2 regions of the Streptomyces sp. NPDC008092 genome follow, and region 2 is predicted to be linked to the other one. Evidence: riboswitches for the same ligand, from Rfam matches in the RefSeq annotation. Region 2 holds a riboswitch; the other holds the start of a gene.

Region 1 (7,575 bases), on a different contig from region 2:
TGACTACGCTCGGTCGTCCTCACAGTGAACCGGCGGTGCATGGGGGACGTCCGGCGAGGGCATGAGGATGCGGGGGGTCGGCGCACCGGGGAACCGGAGCGTGGTGGAAACTGTCTGGTGGATACGGACGTTGTGTGGTTGTCCGGGTCGGCCGGTTTATTCAGTCAGGGTTCGTCCTGCCCCACGGGCGGGTCTGTTTCGGTCAAGGGGAATCGCCCGTGAAGTTGTTTGCGAAGTTGTTCGGCAAGAGCGCGCGAGAGGGTAGCGACAACGCGACCGCGCGCCATCGGGCACAGCCCGACGCGGAGGGCCAGCGCCCGCTGTTCCGGGACCAGGTGGCTGGTCCGGGGGGTGACATTTCGGGAGGTCAGGGCGCGCCGTCAGTTGACCCGTCCCAGTCCGGCGGCATAGGTTTCGGGCAACCGTCAACCTCAGGTACGGGTGGAGGGTTCGCCTCCGGCCCGTACGCGTCCAACGCCCCGGCGGGGCAGCCGCGGCAGGAGGATCCGTCCATGTCGGCCCTGGTTTGTACGAGGTGCGGTAACCGCAACGCGGAGAACGCCCGCTTCTGTTCCAACTGCGGAGCCCCGCTGCGTGCGGGCGCCGTACCCGAGCGTGCGTCGGAGACGACGTCCACGATCTCGATCTCCGGCCTGGAGGCCTACGACGCCGAGGTCACCGGCCAGACCCAGATGCCGTCGCTCTCGCCCGAGGCGCAGGCGGCGGTCGACGCGCTGCCGCTCGGTTCCGCGCTGCTGGTCGTGCGCCGGGGCCCGAACTCGGGCAGCCGGTTCCTGCTGGACAGCGACCTGACCACGGCCGGCCGTCACCCGCAGAGCGACATCTTCCTCGACGACGTGACGGTCTCGCGTCGGCACGTGGAGTTCCGCCGCCAGCCGGACGGCTCGTTCACGGTGGCCGACGTCGGCAGCCTCAACGGCACGTACGTCAACCGGGAGCGCATCGACCAGGTCGCTCTGTCGAACGGTGACGAGGTCCAGATCGGCAAGTACCGGCTGGTCTTCTACGCGAGCCGGCAGGGCATCTGACCCTCCGGAGCTCGCCTGGAGGACCCAGGGAAGAAGGTCCATGCTGCACACACCGAGCGGCGGTACCGGTCACGGCACCGCCGCCACGGAATCCGGGCTGATGAGCATCGGCACGGTGCTGAACGTGCTGCGCGACGAGTTCCCCGAAGTCACCATCTCCAAGATCCGTTTTCTGGAGTCGGAGGGGCTCATCGAGCCGCGCCGTACCCCTTCCGGGTACCGGAAGTTCAGCGCCGGGGACGTGGAGCGTCTGGGACACGTCCTGCGGATGCAGCGGGACCACTATCTGCCGCTCAAGGTCATCCGGGAGTACCTGGAAGCCATGGAGCGCGGCGAGGCGGTGCAGCCGCCCGTGCTGGGGCGGCAGCGGGACGGTGAGGCCGTGCCGATGGCTCCCGAGGTGTCCACGGTGGCGCGGATCGGCCGGGACGAGCTGCTCGCGGCCGCCGACATCGACGAGAGTCGCCTCGCGGAGTGGGAGTCGTACGGACTGATCGCTCCGCTGGAGGACGGCGTGTACGACGCCGAGACGGTCACCGTGGCTTCGCTCGTGGCCGAGCTGGGCCGGTTCGGGATCGAGCCGCGTCATCTGCGGGCGATGAAGGCCGCCGCCGACCGGGAGGCAGGCCTGGTGGACCAGGTGGTGGCGCCGCTCAAGCGGCACCGCAACCCGCAGACCAGGGCCCATGCGGAGGCCCGCACGAAGGAGCTGGCGGCGCTCACGGTGAAGCTGCACGCCGCGCTGATGCAGACGGCGCTGGGGGTGCGGTTGCCGTGAGTACGTCGACAGGACCCGGGCGGAGGCCGGATCGGGCGCGCGTTCCGGGCCCGACTACCCAAACGTCCCGGGCACGGCCTAGGGTTGCTGTGTGAACGAGCTCGATGTCGTAGGTGTCCGGGTGGAAATGCCCTCCAACCAACCGATCGTGCTCCTGCGCGAAGTGGGAGGCGACCGTTACCTCCCCATCTGGATCGGGCCGGGGGAGGCGACGGCGATCGCGTTCGCCCAGCAGGGCATGGCGCCTGCCAGGCCGCTGACCCACGACCTGTTCAAGGACGTGCTGGAGGCCGTCGGCCAGGAGCTCACCGAAGTGCGCATCACGGACCTGCGTGAAGGCGTCTTCTACGCGGAGCTGGTCTTCGCCAGCGGGGTCGAGGTCAGTGCCCGTCCGTCCGACGCCATAGCGCTGGCGCTGCGCACCGGAACGCCGATCTACGGCAGTGACACGGTGCTGGACGACGCGGGCATCGCGATCCCGGACGAGCAGGAGGACGAGGTGGAGAAGTTCCGCGAGTTCCTCGACCAGATCTCGCCCGAGGACTTCGGCACCAGCAGCCAGTGAGGGACCACAGCGGCCCGTCACCCGCCAGGAGGTCGGTGACGGGCCGGTTCGTGACAGAAGTCCGGTGACGGGCCGGTTCGGGCTTGGTCGGGGGCTGGTCGCAGCCGAAACTCATGGGCAATTGCCAGCGGCCATTGAGAGCGTCCTACGGCCTCCCGCCAGAGCATTCGGCTAGCCTTTCCCCGCGGTGGGGCACGGGAAACCACTCCTAGGGTGATTATCACTCGGCGTGCCGAGTGTGGCGATCGTTGACGCACCCCTGGTGACTGCCTACCGTCGAGAAGGCAGGTCAAGGACGGAGGTCGGCGTGAGAAGCAGCGGCGACGGTATGGCTGGGGGTGCCCCCGGACGCGGTTTCGGGGAGAGCGGTCCGTCCCCGCTTCACAGCAGCATTGCCGGTCACGCCCCACAGCGGCCGACCGCAGTGCACAGCGGCGGAGGGGCGGCGTCCATGGCCACCGAGGAGATCGGCTACCGCGGGCCCACGGCCTGCGCGGCGGCCGGCATCACCTACCGGCAGCTCGACTACTGGGCCCGCACCGGCCTTGTCGAGCCCAGTGTGCGGCCGGCCCACGGGTCGGGCACCCAGCGTCTGTACAGCTTCCGGGACGTCGTCGTCCTGAAGATCGTCAAGCGGTTCCTGGACACCGGGGTCTCTCTCCAGAACATCCGCACCGCCGTCCAGCATCTGAGGGAACGCGGTTTCCGCGATCTGGAGCGGATGACCCTGATGAGCGACGGTGCCACGGTCTACGAGTGCAGCTCGCCCGACGAGGTGCACGCCCTGCTCCAGGGCGGTCAGGGCATCTTCGGGATCGCGGTCGGCGTGGTGTGGCGGGACGTGGAGAGCGCGCTTTCCCAACTGCACGGCGAGCGCGTCGACACCGGGGAGACGCTCGTCGGCCACAACCCCGCCGACGAACTGGCACGGCGGCGCAACCGGGCGGTCTGAAGGCCTCATGTGATGCCCCGGCACGGGACACCGTGCCGGGGCATTGTCAGTGCTGTGGTGCAGCATCGGAGATGTGAGAAACGCGCCCACGATCCTGCATCTCGACATGGATGCCTTCTTCGCCTCGGTGGAGCAGGCGTCCAAGCCGAGCCTGCGCGGGAAGGCCGTGGTCGTGGGCGGGCTCGGACCACGCGGTGTGGTGGCCACCGCGTCGTACGAGGCCCGGGTGTTCGGGGTGCACTCCGCGATGCCGATGGGGCAGGCACGGCGGCTGGCGCCGAACGCCGCGTACCTGGTGCCGCGCTTCGGCCTGTACCGGTCGATCAGCGAGCAGGTGATGGGGCTGCTGCGCGGCCTCTCGCCGCTGGTGGAGCCGCTCAGCCTGGACGAGGCCTTCGTGGACCTGGAGGCCGGTGAGGTGGCCTGGGACGCCGCGTCGGCCCTGCTGGTGGGGGAGAGGCTGCGCGCGGACATACGGGCCGTCACGGGGCTCTCCGGGTCGGTCGGGCTCGCCGCCTCCAAGATGCTCGCGAAGATCGCCTCCGAGCAGGCCAAGCCGGACGGGCTGGTGCTGATCGAGCCGGGCACGGAGCGGGCGATGCTGGGGCCGATGACGGTTCGGACCCTGCCGGGGGTGGGGCCGGCGACGGGGGACCATCTGCGGCGGGCCGGGATCACCACGGTCGACGAGATCGCCGAGGCCGGGGAGGACGAGCTCGTCCGGCTGCTGGGCAAGGCCCACGGGCACGCCCTGTACGCGATGGCGCTGGCCCACGACGAGCGGCCCGTGGTGGCCGAGCGGGAGACCAAGTCGGTGTCGGTCGAGGACACCTATGACGTGGACATCCACGACCGGCTGCGGGTGGGTCTCGAGGTGCAGCGGCTGGCCGACCGGTGTGTGCGGCGGCTGCGCGGTGCCGGGCTGTCGGGGCGGACCATCGTGCTGAAGGTACGGCGGTACGACTTCTCGACGCTCACCCGGTCCGAGACGCTCAGGGGGCCGACGGACGACCCGGCGGTGGTGCGGGAGGCGGCGGCGCGGCTGCTGGACTCGGTGGACACGACGGGGGGTGTGCGGTTGCTGGGGGTGGGGGTGTCGGGGCTGGCCGACTACACCCAGGAGGACCTGTTCGCGCAGGCGGCGGCCGGGGAGGGGGCGGCGGAGTTCACGACGGAGGAGGACGTTTCGGAGACGGTTGCGGAGGAGGAGGTGGTGACCGAGCGGCGATGGCCCGCGGGGCACGATGTGCGGCATGCCGAGCACGGGCACGGGTGGGTGCAGGGGAGTGGGCTGGGGCGGGTGACGGTGCGGTTCGAGACGCCGGGGTCGGCGGGGCCGGGGAGAGTGCGGACGTTTCGGGTCGAGGATCCCGAGCTGGAGCCGGCGGAGCCGTTGCCGTTGGTGCCGGGGGTTTCGGCGGACGGGGTGCGTATGTGACCGGCGTGGGGCCGGGCGGGGGTGGGGACGCTCACCGGCGCTTGCCGGGTGTCTCCCCCAGCCTTCGGCCGGGGGACCCCCAGCGCCCACCCGTGCCGCCCCAGCGGCACGACTGCCCGCACGGGTAGAGCCGGGTAGCCAGGCGGCTGGGCAGCGTCCCGGCGTCGGCCCTACGCCCCGGCGTCCTCCGTGCCTGCCAGTTTGCCGAAGTCGTGGTCCGGGCGGTCCGGTGGCGGGGCGGTCGTGTCCAGGCCGTAGTGGTGGTAGAGCTGGAGTTCCTGTTCCGGGGAGAGGTGGCGGCCCACGCCGAAGTCGGGGGCGTCTTTGATCAGGGCGCGGTCGAAGGGGACCTTGAGGGTGCCCTCGACCAGTTCGCTGGGCTCCAGGGGCACGAAGGCGTCCCGGGAGAACAGGCCGGTGCGTATGGCCGCCCACTCCGGCACGCCCGTCGCGTCGTCGAGGTACACCTCGTCGATCGTGCCGATCTTCGTGCCGTTGCGGTCGAACGCCTTGCGGCCGATCAGGTTGCGCGGATCGATGTCGGTCTGCACGGGCCCTCCACTTGGTCGCAACTCATCCGTAAGCACTACAAAAGAGCACATTGAAGGAGGCGGCCACTCGAAGGCTCCGGTGTTGCCCTCGCTGGTAGGCTGGCAGCGGCTGCTGACCCCGTGCGGGAGAGTCCTCCGGGCAACCGGAGGCGCCGAAGGAGCAAATCCTCCCCGGAATCTCTCAGGCTCACGTACCGCACGGACGAGGTCACTCTGGAAAGCAGGGCGGATGTCGACGGCGTCCGCCCTCACCGACGGTGAAAACCGGTGGTCCGCGAGGGCGCACCGGTGAAGCTCTCAGGTCAGATGACAGAGGGGGAGGCCGTCGGGGTACCCGTGCCGGGGTACCCCTCGAAGGTCGCGTCAGACCAGGAGGCCTCCGTAATGACCGCCCAGCGCATCCCGCTCTCCGAACTTGAGCAGGGGATTCCCTTCGAGCAGCGCCACATCGGCCCCGATCACGAGGCCCGGGCCAAGATGCTCGCCCAGGTCGGGTACGGCTCGCTCGACGAGCTGACCGCCGCCGCCGTGCCGGACGTGATCAAGAACGCCGACCGCCTGCAGCTGCCGGACGCCCGGACCGAGGCCGAGGTCCTGGCCGAGCTGCGGTCGCTGGCCGACCGGAACCAGGTGCTCGACTCGATGATCGGCCTGGGGTACTACGGGACCTTCACGCCGCCCGTGATCCTGCGCAACGTGATGGAGAACCCCGCCTGGTACACGGCCTACACGCCCTACCAGCCGGAGATCTCCCAGGGCCGGCTGGAGGCGCTGCTGAACTTCCAGACCGTGGTCGCCGACCTCACCGGACTGCCCACCTCCGGTGCCTCGCTGCTCGACGAGGGCACGGCCGCCGCCGAGGCCATGGCCCTGTCGCTGCGCATGGGCAAGAACAAGAAGGGCGTCTTCGTCGTCGACGCGGACGCGCTGCCGCAGACCATCGCCGTGATCCAGACCCGGGCCGAGCCCACGGGCGTGGAGGTCGTGGTCGCCGACCTCACCGACGGCATCCCGGCGGACCTCGCCGGGCGGGAGATCAACGGGGTGCTCGTCCAGTACCCCGGCGCCTCCGGAGCCGTACGCGACATCAAGGGCGTCATCGAGCAGGCCCATGAAGCCGGTGCGCTCGTCACCGTCGCCGCCGACCTGCTCGCGCTGACCCTGCTGGCGTCGCCGGGCGAGCTCGGCGCCGACATCGCCGTCGGCACCACCCAGCGGTTCGGCGTGCCGATGGGCTTCGGCGGGCCGCACGCCGGTTACATGGCGGTCCGCGAGAAGTTCGCGCGCAGCCTGCCCGGACGGCTCGTGGGCGTCTCCGTGGACGCCGACGGCAACAGGGCGTACCGGCTGGCGCTGCAGACCCGCGAGCAGCACATCCGGCGGGAGAAGGCCACCAGCAACATCTGCACCGCGCAGGTGCTGCTCGCCGTGATGGCCGGCATGTACGCCGTCTACCACGGTCCCGAGGGGCTCAAGGCCATCGCCCAGCGGACGCACCGCTACGCCACGATCCTCGCCGCGGGCCTCAGGGCCGGCGGTGTCGGGATCGTCCACGGCGCCTACTTCGACACCCTCACCGCCCGGGTGCCCGGCAAGGCCGCCGAGATCGTCGCCGCCGCCCGCCGGGGCGGCGTCAACCTGCGGCTCGTCGACGCCGACCACGTCTCCATGGCCTGCGACGAGACCACCACCCGCGCCCAGCTGAGCGCCGTCTGGACGGCCTTCGGCGTCGAGGGCGACGTCGCGGCGCTGGACGCCGTCACCGAGGACACGCTGCCCGAGGCGCTGCTGCGCACCGACGGCTACCTGACCCACCCCGTCTTCGAGCAGCACCGCTCCGAGACCGCGATGCTCCGCTACCTGCGCCGGCTCGCCGACCGGGACTACGCGCTGGACCGCGGCATGATCCCGCTGGGCTCCTGCACCATGAAGCTCAACGCGACCACCGAGATGGAACCGGTCACCTGGCCCGAGTTCGGCCAGCTGCACCCGTTCGCCCCCGCCGAGCAGGCGCAGGGCTACCTCACCCTCATCCGGGAGCTGGAGGACCGGCTCGCCGAGGTCACCGGGTACGACAAGGTGTCCCTGCAGCCCAACGCCGGATCGCAGGGCGAGCTGGCCGGGCTGCTCGCCGTACGCGCGTACCACCGCGCCAACGGCGACGCGCAGCGGACCGTGTGCCTGATCCCGTCGTCCGCGCACGGCACCAACGCCGCGAGCGCCGTGATGGCGGGCATGAAGG
Region 2 (7,575 bases):
ACGCTCACGCCGGCCTCGCGGGCGTCGGCGGCGGTGAGCCGCTCCGCCAGGATGCGTGCTCCCTCCACCGTACGACGCTGGCGCTCCTTGAAGTCCTCCGAGGCGGCGACCTTGAAGGAGACCGCCTTCGCCGCGATCACGTGCTCCAGGGGACCGCCCTGGAAGCCCGGGAAGACGGACGAGTTCAGCTTCTTCGCGAAGGCCTGGCGGGCGAGGATGATCCCGCCGCGCGGGCCGCCCAGCGTCTTGTGGGTGGTGGAGGTGACCACGTCCGCGTAGGGGACCGGGTTCGGGTGCAGCCCCGCCGCGACCAGGCCGGCGAAGTGGGCCATGTCGACCCACAGGTACGCCTCGACCTCGTCGGCGATCCGGCGGAACTCCGCGAAGTCCAGCTGCCGCGGGTACGCCGACCAGCCCGCGATGATCACCTTCGGCCGGTGCTCCTTGGCGAGCCGCTCCACCTCGGCCATGTCGACCAGACCGGCGTCGTCGACGTGGTAGGCGACCACGTCGAACTGCTTGCCGGAGAAGTTCAGCCGCATGCCGTGGGTCAGGTGGCCGCCGTGGGCGAGGTCCAGGCCCAGGATGGTGTCGCCGGGCTGGGCCAGCGCGAACAGGGCCGCCTGGTTGGCGGAGGCACCGGAGTGCGGCTGCACGTTGGCGTACTCGGCGCCGAACAGCTCCTTCACCCGGTCGATGGCGATCTGCTCGGTGACGTCGACGTGCTCGCAGCCGCCGTAGTAGCGGCGGCCCGGGTAGCCCTCGGCGTACTTGTTGGTGAGGACCGAGCCCTGCGCCTCCATGACCGCGAGCGGAGCGAAGTTCTCCGAGGCGATCATCTCCAGGGTGGACTGCTGGCGCACCAGCTCGGCGTCGACCGCGGCGGCGACCTCCGGGTCGAGCTCGTGCAGGGGCGTGTTCAGAAGCGACAACTCAGACATCCGTTCTACGACTCCTCAGCCGGCGGTGAAGGCGGTGTACTCGTCGGCGGAGAGCAGGTCCTCCGGCTCGTCCGCGATGCGCACCTTGAACAGCCAGCCGCCCTCGAAGGGGGCCGAGTTCACCAGGGACGGGTCGTCGACGACGTCCTCGTTGACCGCGGTGATCTCACCGGTGACCGGCGCGTACAGGTCGGACACCGACTTGGTCGACTCCAGCTCGCCGCAGGACTCGCCCGCGGTCACCGTGTCGCCGACCGCCGGGAGCTGGACGAAGACGACGTCACCGAGCGCGTTGGCCGCGTGCTCCGTGATGCCGACCGTCGCCACGCCGTCCTCGGCGGCCGTCAGCCACTCGTGCTCCTTGCTGTAACGCAGCTGCTGGGGGTTGCTCATGGCCTGAATTCTCCTGTACGCGGGGGAGTGCTGGTGAAGGGGGGACTGCTGGAAACGTGCGTGACCAGCGGCGATGTGCGCCGGATCACGCTCGGTGGCCGTTGCCGGCGCTCGCGGAGGCGATCACTTCCGGCGCTTGTAGAACGGCAGCGGCACGACCTCGTACGGCTCGTGACTGCCGCGGATGTCCACGCCGACGCCCGCCGTGCCCGGTGCCGAGTGCGCCGCGTCGACGTACGCCATGGCGATCGGCCTGCCCAGGGTCGGGGAGGGGGCGCCCGAGGTGACCTCGCCGATCACCTCGCCGCCGGCGACCACCTGGTAGCCGGCGCGCGGCACCCGGCGGCCCTCGGCGACCAGGCCGACGAGCACCCGCGGCGGGTTCTGCTCCGCACGGGCGGCGGCCTCGGCGAGCGCCGCGCGCCCCACGAAGTCGCCCTCCTTCTCGAACTTCACCACCCGGCCGAGCCCGGCGTCGAAGGGGGTGAGCGAGGTGGTGAGCTCGTGCCCGTACAGCGGCATGCCCGCTTCGAGGCGCAGTGTGTCCCGGCAGGACAGCCCGCACGGCACCAGGCCGGCGGCCTCACCGGCCTTGGTCAGCGCCTGCCACAGCTCCACCGCGTGCTCCGGCTTCACGAACAGCTCGAAGCCGTCCTCGCCGGTGTACCCGGTGCGGGCGATCAGCGCCGGGACGCCGGCGACGGTGCCGGGCAGCCCGGCGTAGTACTTCAGTCCGTCCAGGTCGGCGTCGGTGAGGGACGCGAGGATGCCGGGGGACTCCGGGCCCTGGACGGCGATCAGCGCGTACGCGTCCCGGTCGTCGCGCACCTCGGCGTCGAACCCGGCGGACCGCTCCGTGAGCGCGTCGAGGACGACCTGGGCGTTGGAGGCGTTGGCGACGACCAGGTACTCGGTCTCGGCCAGCCGGTAGACGATCAGGTCGTCCAGGATGCCGCCGTCGGCGCGGCAGATCATGGTGTAGCGGGCCCGGCCCACGCCGACGGAGGCGATGTTGCCGACCAGGGCGTGGTTCAGCAGGGCGGCGGCCTGCGGGCCGGTCACGGTGATCTCGCCCATGTGGGAGAGGTCGAAGAGCCCGGCCCGGGTCCGTACCGCGACGTGCTCGTCGCGCTCGGAGCCGTAGCGCAGGGGCATGTCCCAGCCGGCGAAGTCGGTCATGGTCGCGCCGAGCGAGCGGTGCAGGGCATCGAGCGCGGTACGGCGGGGTGCGGCGGAATCGGTACTGCTCATCGGTCGGTCGTCTCCCGGAGGTCCCAAGGGCATGACAGGCGAGGGCTGTCCTCCCCATCTGTCATCGGAACCTGAGAGGTTCGCCCTGATCACCTGAGTGATCACGGCTTGCACCTTGGGTGGAGCCACTGACACAGCGGCCCGCTTTTCAGATGTGCCTCGCCCGCGCGGTAACGGGGCCTGAGAGATTCAAGGGAGGGACTTGCTCCTTCGGCGCCCCAGCGAAGACGGCTGGGGACTCTCCCGCGCGGATTCAAGCGGCCGGTATGCAGTTGGCGCGGACATCATTGCACGCCGCCCGGCGCCATGGCAGGCCGGACCGGCCGCTCCGTTCTGTGACGGGTCTGTGGCAGGACGCGAACGGAACCGCGAGACACCGTGCATTACCTTCTCTTTACGTTAAGTGGGGAGAACCTTTCCTGAACCCCCAGGGAGGAAGATCACGGTGACAAGGACCACGGCATACGCGACGACGACGGGCATCGCCCTGCCCCAGCAGCCGACGGCCCCGGCCCGCGAGCGGTGCGGCGAGCTTCCCGCACCGGTCGTCCGCGACCTGCGCGACCGCGCCGGGCGCAGCCCGCACGGCCTGCTCTTCGGCCCCCGCGACCTGGTGGTGGTGACCGGACTGCCCGGCAGCGGCAAGTCCACCCTGATGCACCGCACCGTCCAGGGCATCCGCATCGACTCCCAGGACACCCGGGACCGCTGGGACGCCCGCCTGGCCCGCCTCCTGCCGTACGCCGTCTACCGCCCGCTGGTCCGCCTCGCCCACTACGCCGGGCTGCGCCGGGCCCTCGGCACCCGCGAGGGCGTGGTCGTGCACGACTGCGGGACCCAGGCGTGGGTCCGGGACTGGCTGGCCCGGGCGGCCCGCCGCCGCGGCGGCACCCTGCACCTGCTGCTCCTCGACGTCACGCCGGGCACGGCACTGGACGGCCAGCGCGAGCGCGGCCGGGGCGTCTCCCGGTACGCCTTCCTGCGCCACCGCCGGGCCGCCGGCCGGCTGCTGCGTGCGGCGGAGCAGGGCAGGCTGCCCGAGGGGGTCGGCTCGGCGGTCCTGCTCGACCGGGACGCGGCGGACGTACTGCGCCGGATCGACTTCGCGCGCTGAGGCGTGCTGAGGCCGCTCTCGCGGAGATCGCCTTCGCGGAGACCGTGTTCGCAGGGATCGCCTTCGCAGGGATCGCCCTCGCGGAGATCGTGTTCGCGGGCCGAACCGGCTGGTGGGGTGGCTTTGTCGGCGTCACCCGCTAGCCTTTCCAGCCTCAGCAGCGGTTTCCAGCAGGCGGTAGGCAGATGGACTTCCCGGCGGACATTCCCGCGGACTTCCCGGCACAGGCGCACCCCCACCCGCACGGCGGGTGGCCCGGCAACGAACTGGAGGAGGTCCTGTCGGCCTCCCTCGGCGTGCCCGCGGCGGCGGGCCGGCTCATCGAGGTACTGGGCCGGAGCTTCCTGTGGATCCCGCTGCCGGAGGGCGGCGGCCCGCACAGCGGCCCGCTGGACCTGCCCACCACGCAGATCGAGGGCCAGGTGTACGTGCCGGTCTTCAGCTCCGAGGAGCAGTTCCGCCTGGTGGCCGGCTCCCACCTGTCGTACACGATCGCCCCGGCGGTCGAGTTCGCCCGCGGGCTGCCCCCGCAGGTCGGCATCGCCGTGAACCCCGGGGGAGTGGTCGGTGTCCCGCTGCCGCCGGAGGCGGTCGCCCAGCTCTGCCGGGCCGGCCGCAGCGAACTGGACGGCCCCGCCTCCGGCGGCCGGGTCCGCCTCTTCGAGCCGGACTGGCAGGACGACCCGATGGACTTCCTGGCCGCGGCGTCGGCGGAGTTCGCGGCGATCGGCGTGGTCGCCTCGGCCCGCCGCTGCCTCGCCGCGGTCGAGACGGCGGACCCGGTGATGTTCGTGGGCGTCGAACTCTCCCAGTGGGAGGGCGACTTGCGCGCCCTGCCGCTGGCGGCCCTGGGCAAGGCGCTGGGCCGGGTGCCGGTGAAGTGGCCGGTCAACCTGGTCCTGCTCGACGTGGCGGACGACCCGGTGGGCCACTGGATGCGGGAGAACGTGCGCCCCTTCTATCAGTACGGTCACTAGAAGCGCCCTCAGGACAGCCAACCAAGGGGCGGGGCTGTACTCGTGTGCGGCTCCGCCGCGTGGGCGCGACCAGCCACCACGGAGCCGCACCCGCGCACGGACAATCGGCCCCCGCCCCCTGGGCGCATAAGCTGTCTCCAAACGCGGGGCGCCCTCCAGACGCGGGGCACCAGATGAAGGGGCGGTAACACGTGAGCGCCAGCGGCACCGCGGCGACCGGACAGGTCGAGCACATGCTGCGCCAGGTAACCCCCGGGCGCTACGACGCCTACGAGGCACTCCTCCGCGCCCTCGCCACGCCCTCCTCCGGCCAGATCTGGATGCTGCTCTGGCACGGCCAGGCCGGCTCCCCCGACGCCCAGTACGGGAACATGGAGGTCGAGGGCCACGGCTACGCCCCCTGCGTGACCTCGGCCCAGGAACTCTCCGCGAGCGGCTGGAACCGCTCGTACGAGGTGGTCGACGGCGTCGACGTGGCCCGCACGCTCTACCCCGACCACTTCGGGCTCTGGCTCAACCCGCACGCCCCGGGCGGCGGCGTCGGCATCCCCTGGCTGGACCTGCGCCGCATCGCCACCGGCCTGGACCGCCAGCCGGCCGGCCCGCTGCGGCTCGCCGAACCGGCCATCGAGATCCCGCAGTTCTACGCCCTGCTCGCGCAGAACGCCCACCGCACCCCCGCGGTCCGCTCGCTGCGCCGCGCCTGGGTGCAGCCGGCCCTCGGGGCGCCGTACCTCGCGATCGGCCTGGACGTGTACGACACCTCGCCGCCGGCCGTGGACTCGGTGCGGGGGATGATGCAGCAGTCGATCGGGGCGGTGCCGGACGGGCTGCCGGTGTCGACGGTGGCGATGACCGACGAGTACGACCCGGTCGTGATGTGGATGCGGGCGACGGCACGGCCGTTCTACGACCGTGAGGCGCACGCGGCGCTGCCGCCCGCGCCGGCGACGGGTTACGGGTACCCGCCGGCCCAGGGCGGTTACTGACGCGACGGGGTGCCCTCCCGGCGGGCCGGCCGGGAGGGTTCACAAGATTTACGTAACGAACACATTTCTCCGCGCGTAGATGACGGTGGAACGTTCCGTTCCGGCCGGATTCGGCGTTCTGTCCCAAGTGACCGGCGTCCGGGGGGCGTTACCCACTGTTCGGATAACGGAATCCCTCGGACTGCATCACGGTTGCGCATACTTTCTTCGTCAGATCTGGCGGGTGATCGCGACGACGCTGAAGACTCGCCAGTCAGACGTGAGGTCTGTTTAAACCTCATGATCGAGCAAGTCGACAAAGCCGCAATCCGCGGCTGGCGTAGGCCGGTCACCGCCGGCGAGAGGGGTCGCTCACCGTGACCGCACCGATCGAGACCACCGGAGCGGCATCCGAAGCACAGCCGGAAGCTGTGCTGGAGGGTGCCGGTAAGGGGCAGATCGAGGGTCGTTCCCTCGGGCAGATCGCCTGGACCCGGTTCAAGAAGGACAGGGTCGCCGTGGCCGGCGGCATCGTTGTCGTTCTGCTGATTCTCGTCGCGATCCTCGCCCGCCCCATCCAGGCCCTGTTCGGTCTCGACCCCAACGCCTTCCACCAGGAGCTGATCGACGCCAACACCTCGCTGCCGACCGGCGGCTGGGGCGGCATGAGCCTCGATCACCCGCTCGGCGTGGACCCGAAGTTCGGCCGCGACATCGCCACCCGGATCCTGGAGGGCTCCTGGGTGTCGCTGGTGGTCGCCTTCGGCTCGACGATCCTGTCCAACGTGATCGGCGCGATCATGGGCGTCGTCGCGGGCTACTACGGCGGCCGTGTCGACTCGATCATCAGCCGGCTGATGGACACCTTCCTGGCCTTCCCCCTCCTGCTGTTCGCCATCGCCATCTCCGCCACCCTCCAGGGCGGCGCGTTCGGCCTCAACGGACTGCCGCTGCACCTGAGCGTGCTGATCTTCGTCATCGGCTTCTTCAACTGGCCGTACCTGGGCCGCATCGTGCGCGGCCAGACCCTCGCCCTCCGGGAGCGCGAGTTCGTCGACGCCTCCCGCGGCATGGGCGCCAAGGGCCCGTACATCCTGTTCCGCGAGCTGATGCCCAACCTGGTCGGCCCGATCATCGTCTACTCGACGCTGCTGATCCCGACCAACATCCTCTTCGAGGCGTCCCTCAGCTTCCTCGGCGTCGGCATCCAGCCCCCGCAGGCTTCCTGGGGCGGCATGCTCCGCGAAGCGGTGACGTACTACCAGGTCGATCCCGAGTACATGATCGTGCCCGGCCTTGCCATCTTCGTGACCGTGCTGGCGTTCAACCTGCTCGGTGACGGTCTCCGCGACGCTCTCGACCCGCGCAGCCGCTGACGTCTGCTGCCACCGAGAGCCCGAAAAGTTTCCGACAATGGAGGGGAACCCGCCCATCATGCGAAGGTCAGCGCTGGCCGCGATCGCGGCCATCGGCTCCGCCACCCTGCTGGTTGCAGGGTGCAGCAAGGCCGATGACAACAAGGACGGCAACGGTGGCGGCAGCTCCGCCGCGGCCAACGCGGCTACCAAGGGTGTCGTCAACGCGTCCGACAAGAAGGGCGGGACGGTCACCTACGAACTGTCCGACGTCCCGGACTCGTTCGACCCCGGTAACACGTACTACGCGTACATGTACAACTTCAGCCGGCTGTACGCCCGCCCGCTGATGACGTTCGAGCCCGGCCCCGGCTCCAAGGGCAACACCCTGGTCCCGGACCTCGCCGCGAGCAAGGGCGTCCCGAGCGACGGCGGCAAGACCTGGACGTACAAGCTGCGTTCGGGCGTGAAGTACCAGGACGGCACGGTCATCACGTCCAAGGACGTCAAGTACGCCGTCGAGCGCTCCAACTTCGCGCGTGACGTGCTCTCCCTCGGCCCGAACTACTTCCAGCA

The links. A riboswitch is a leader RNA that binds a small molecule or an ion and turns the genes downstream of it on or off. The one in region 2 is predicted to bind glycine.
Region 1: another riboswitch for glycine. It lies ahead of gcvP (aminomethyl-transferring glycine dehydrogenase); the one in region 2 lies ahead of gcvT (glycine cleavage system aminomethyltransferase GcvT).

The regions. Positions count from the first base shown of each region.
Region 1 covers NZ_JBIBHY010000007.1:5,601-13,175, forward strand. The annotation lists gene ACFZB3_RS23045 (DUF881 domain-containing protein) at 1-28, shown strand, start outside; gene ACFZB3_RS23050 (FHA domain-containing protein) at 219-1,049, shown strand; gene ACFZB3_RS23055 (MerR family transcriptional regulator) at 1,090-1,827, shown strand; gene ACFZB3_RS23060 (bifunctional nuclease family protein) at 1,919-2,392, shown strand; gene ACFZB3_RS23065 (MerR family transcriptional regulator) at 2,700-3,344, shown strand; gene ACFZB3_RS23070 (DNA polymerase IV) at 3,418-4,782, shown strand; gene ACFZB3_RS23075 (PRC-barrel domain-containing protein) at 4,953-5,333, opposite strand; glycine riboswitch at 5,447-5,540, shown strand; gene gcvP (aminomethyl-transferring glycine dehydrogenase) at 5,718-7,575, shown strand, end outside.
Region 2 covers NZ_JBIBHY010000020.1:50,136-57,710, forward strand. The annotation lists gene glyA (serine hydroxymethyltransferase) at 1-932, opposite strand, end outside; gene gcvH (glycine cleavage system protein GcvH) at 957-1,334, opposite strand; gene gcvT (glycine cleavage system aminomethyltransferase GcvT) at 1,458-2,585, opposite strand; glycine riboswitch at 2,744-2,841, opposite strand; gene ACFZB3_RS43955 (AAA family ATPase) at 3,025-3,699, shown strand; gene ACFZB3_RS43960 (enhanced serine sensitivity protein SseB C-terminal domain-containing protein) at 3,885-4,676, shown strand; gene ACFZB3_RS43965 (enhanced serine sensitivity protein SseB C-terminal domain-containing protein) at 4,868-5,665, shown strand; gene ACFZB3_RS43970 (ABC transporter permease subunit) at 6,022-7,020, shown strand; gene ACFZB3_RS43975 (ABC transporter substrate-binding protein) at 7,058-7,575, shown strand, end outside.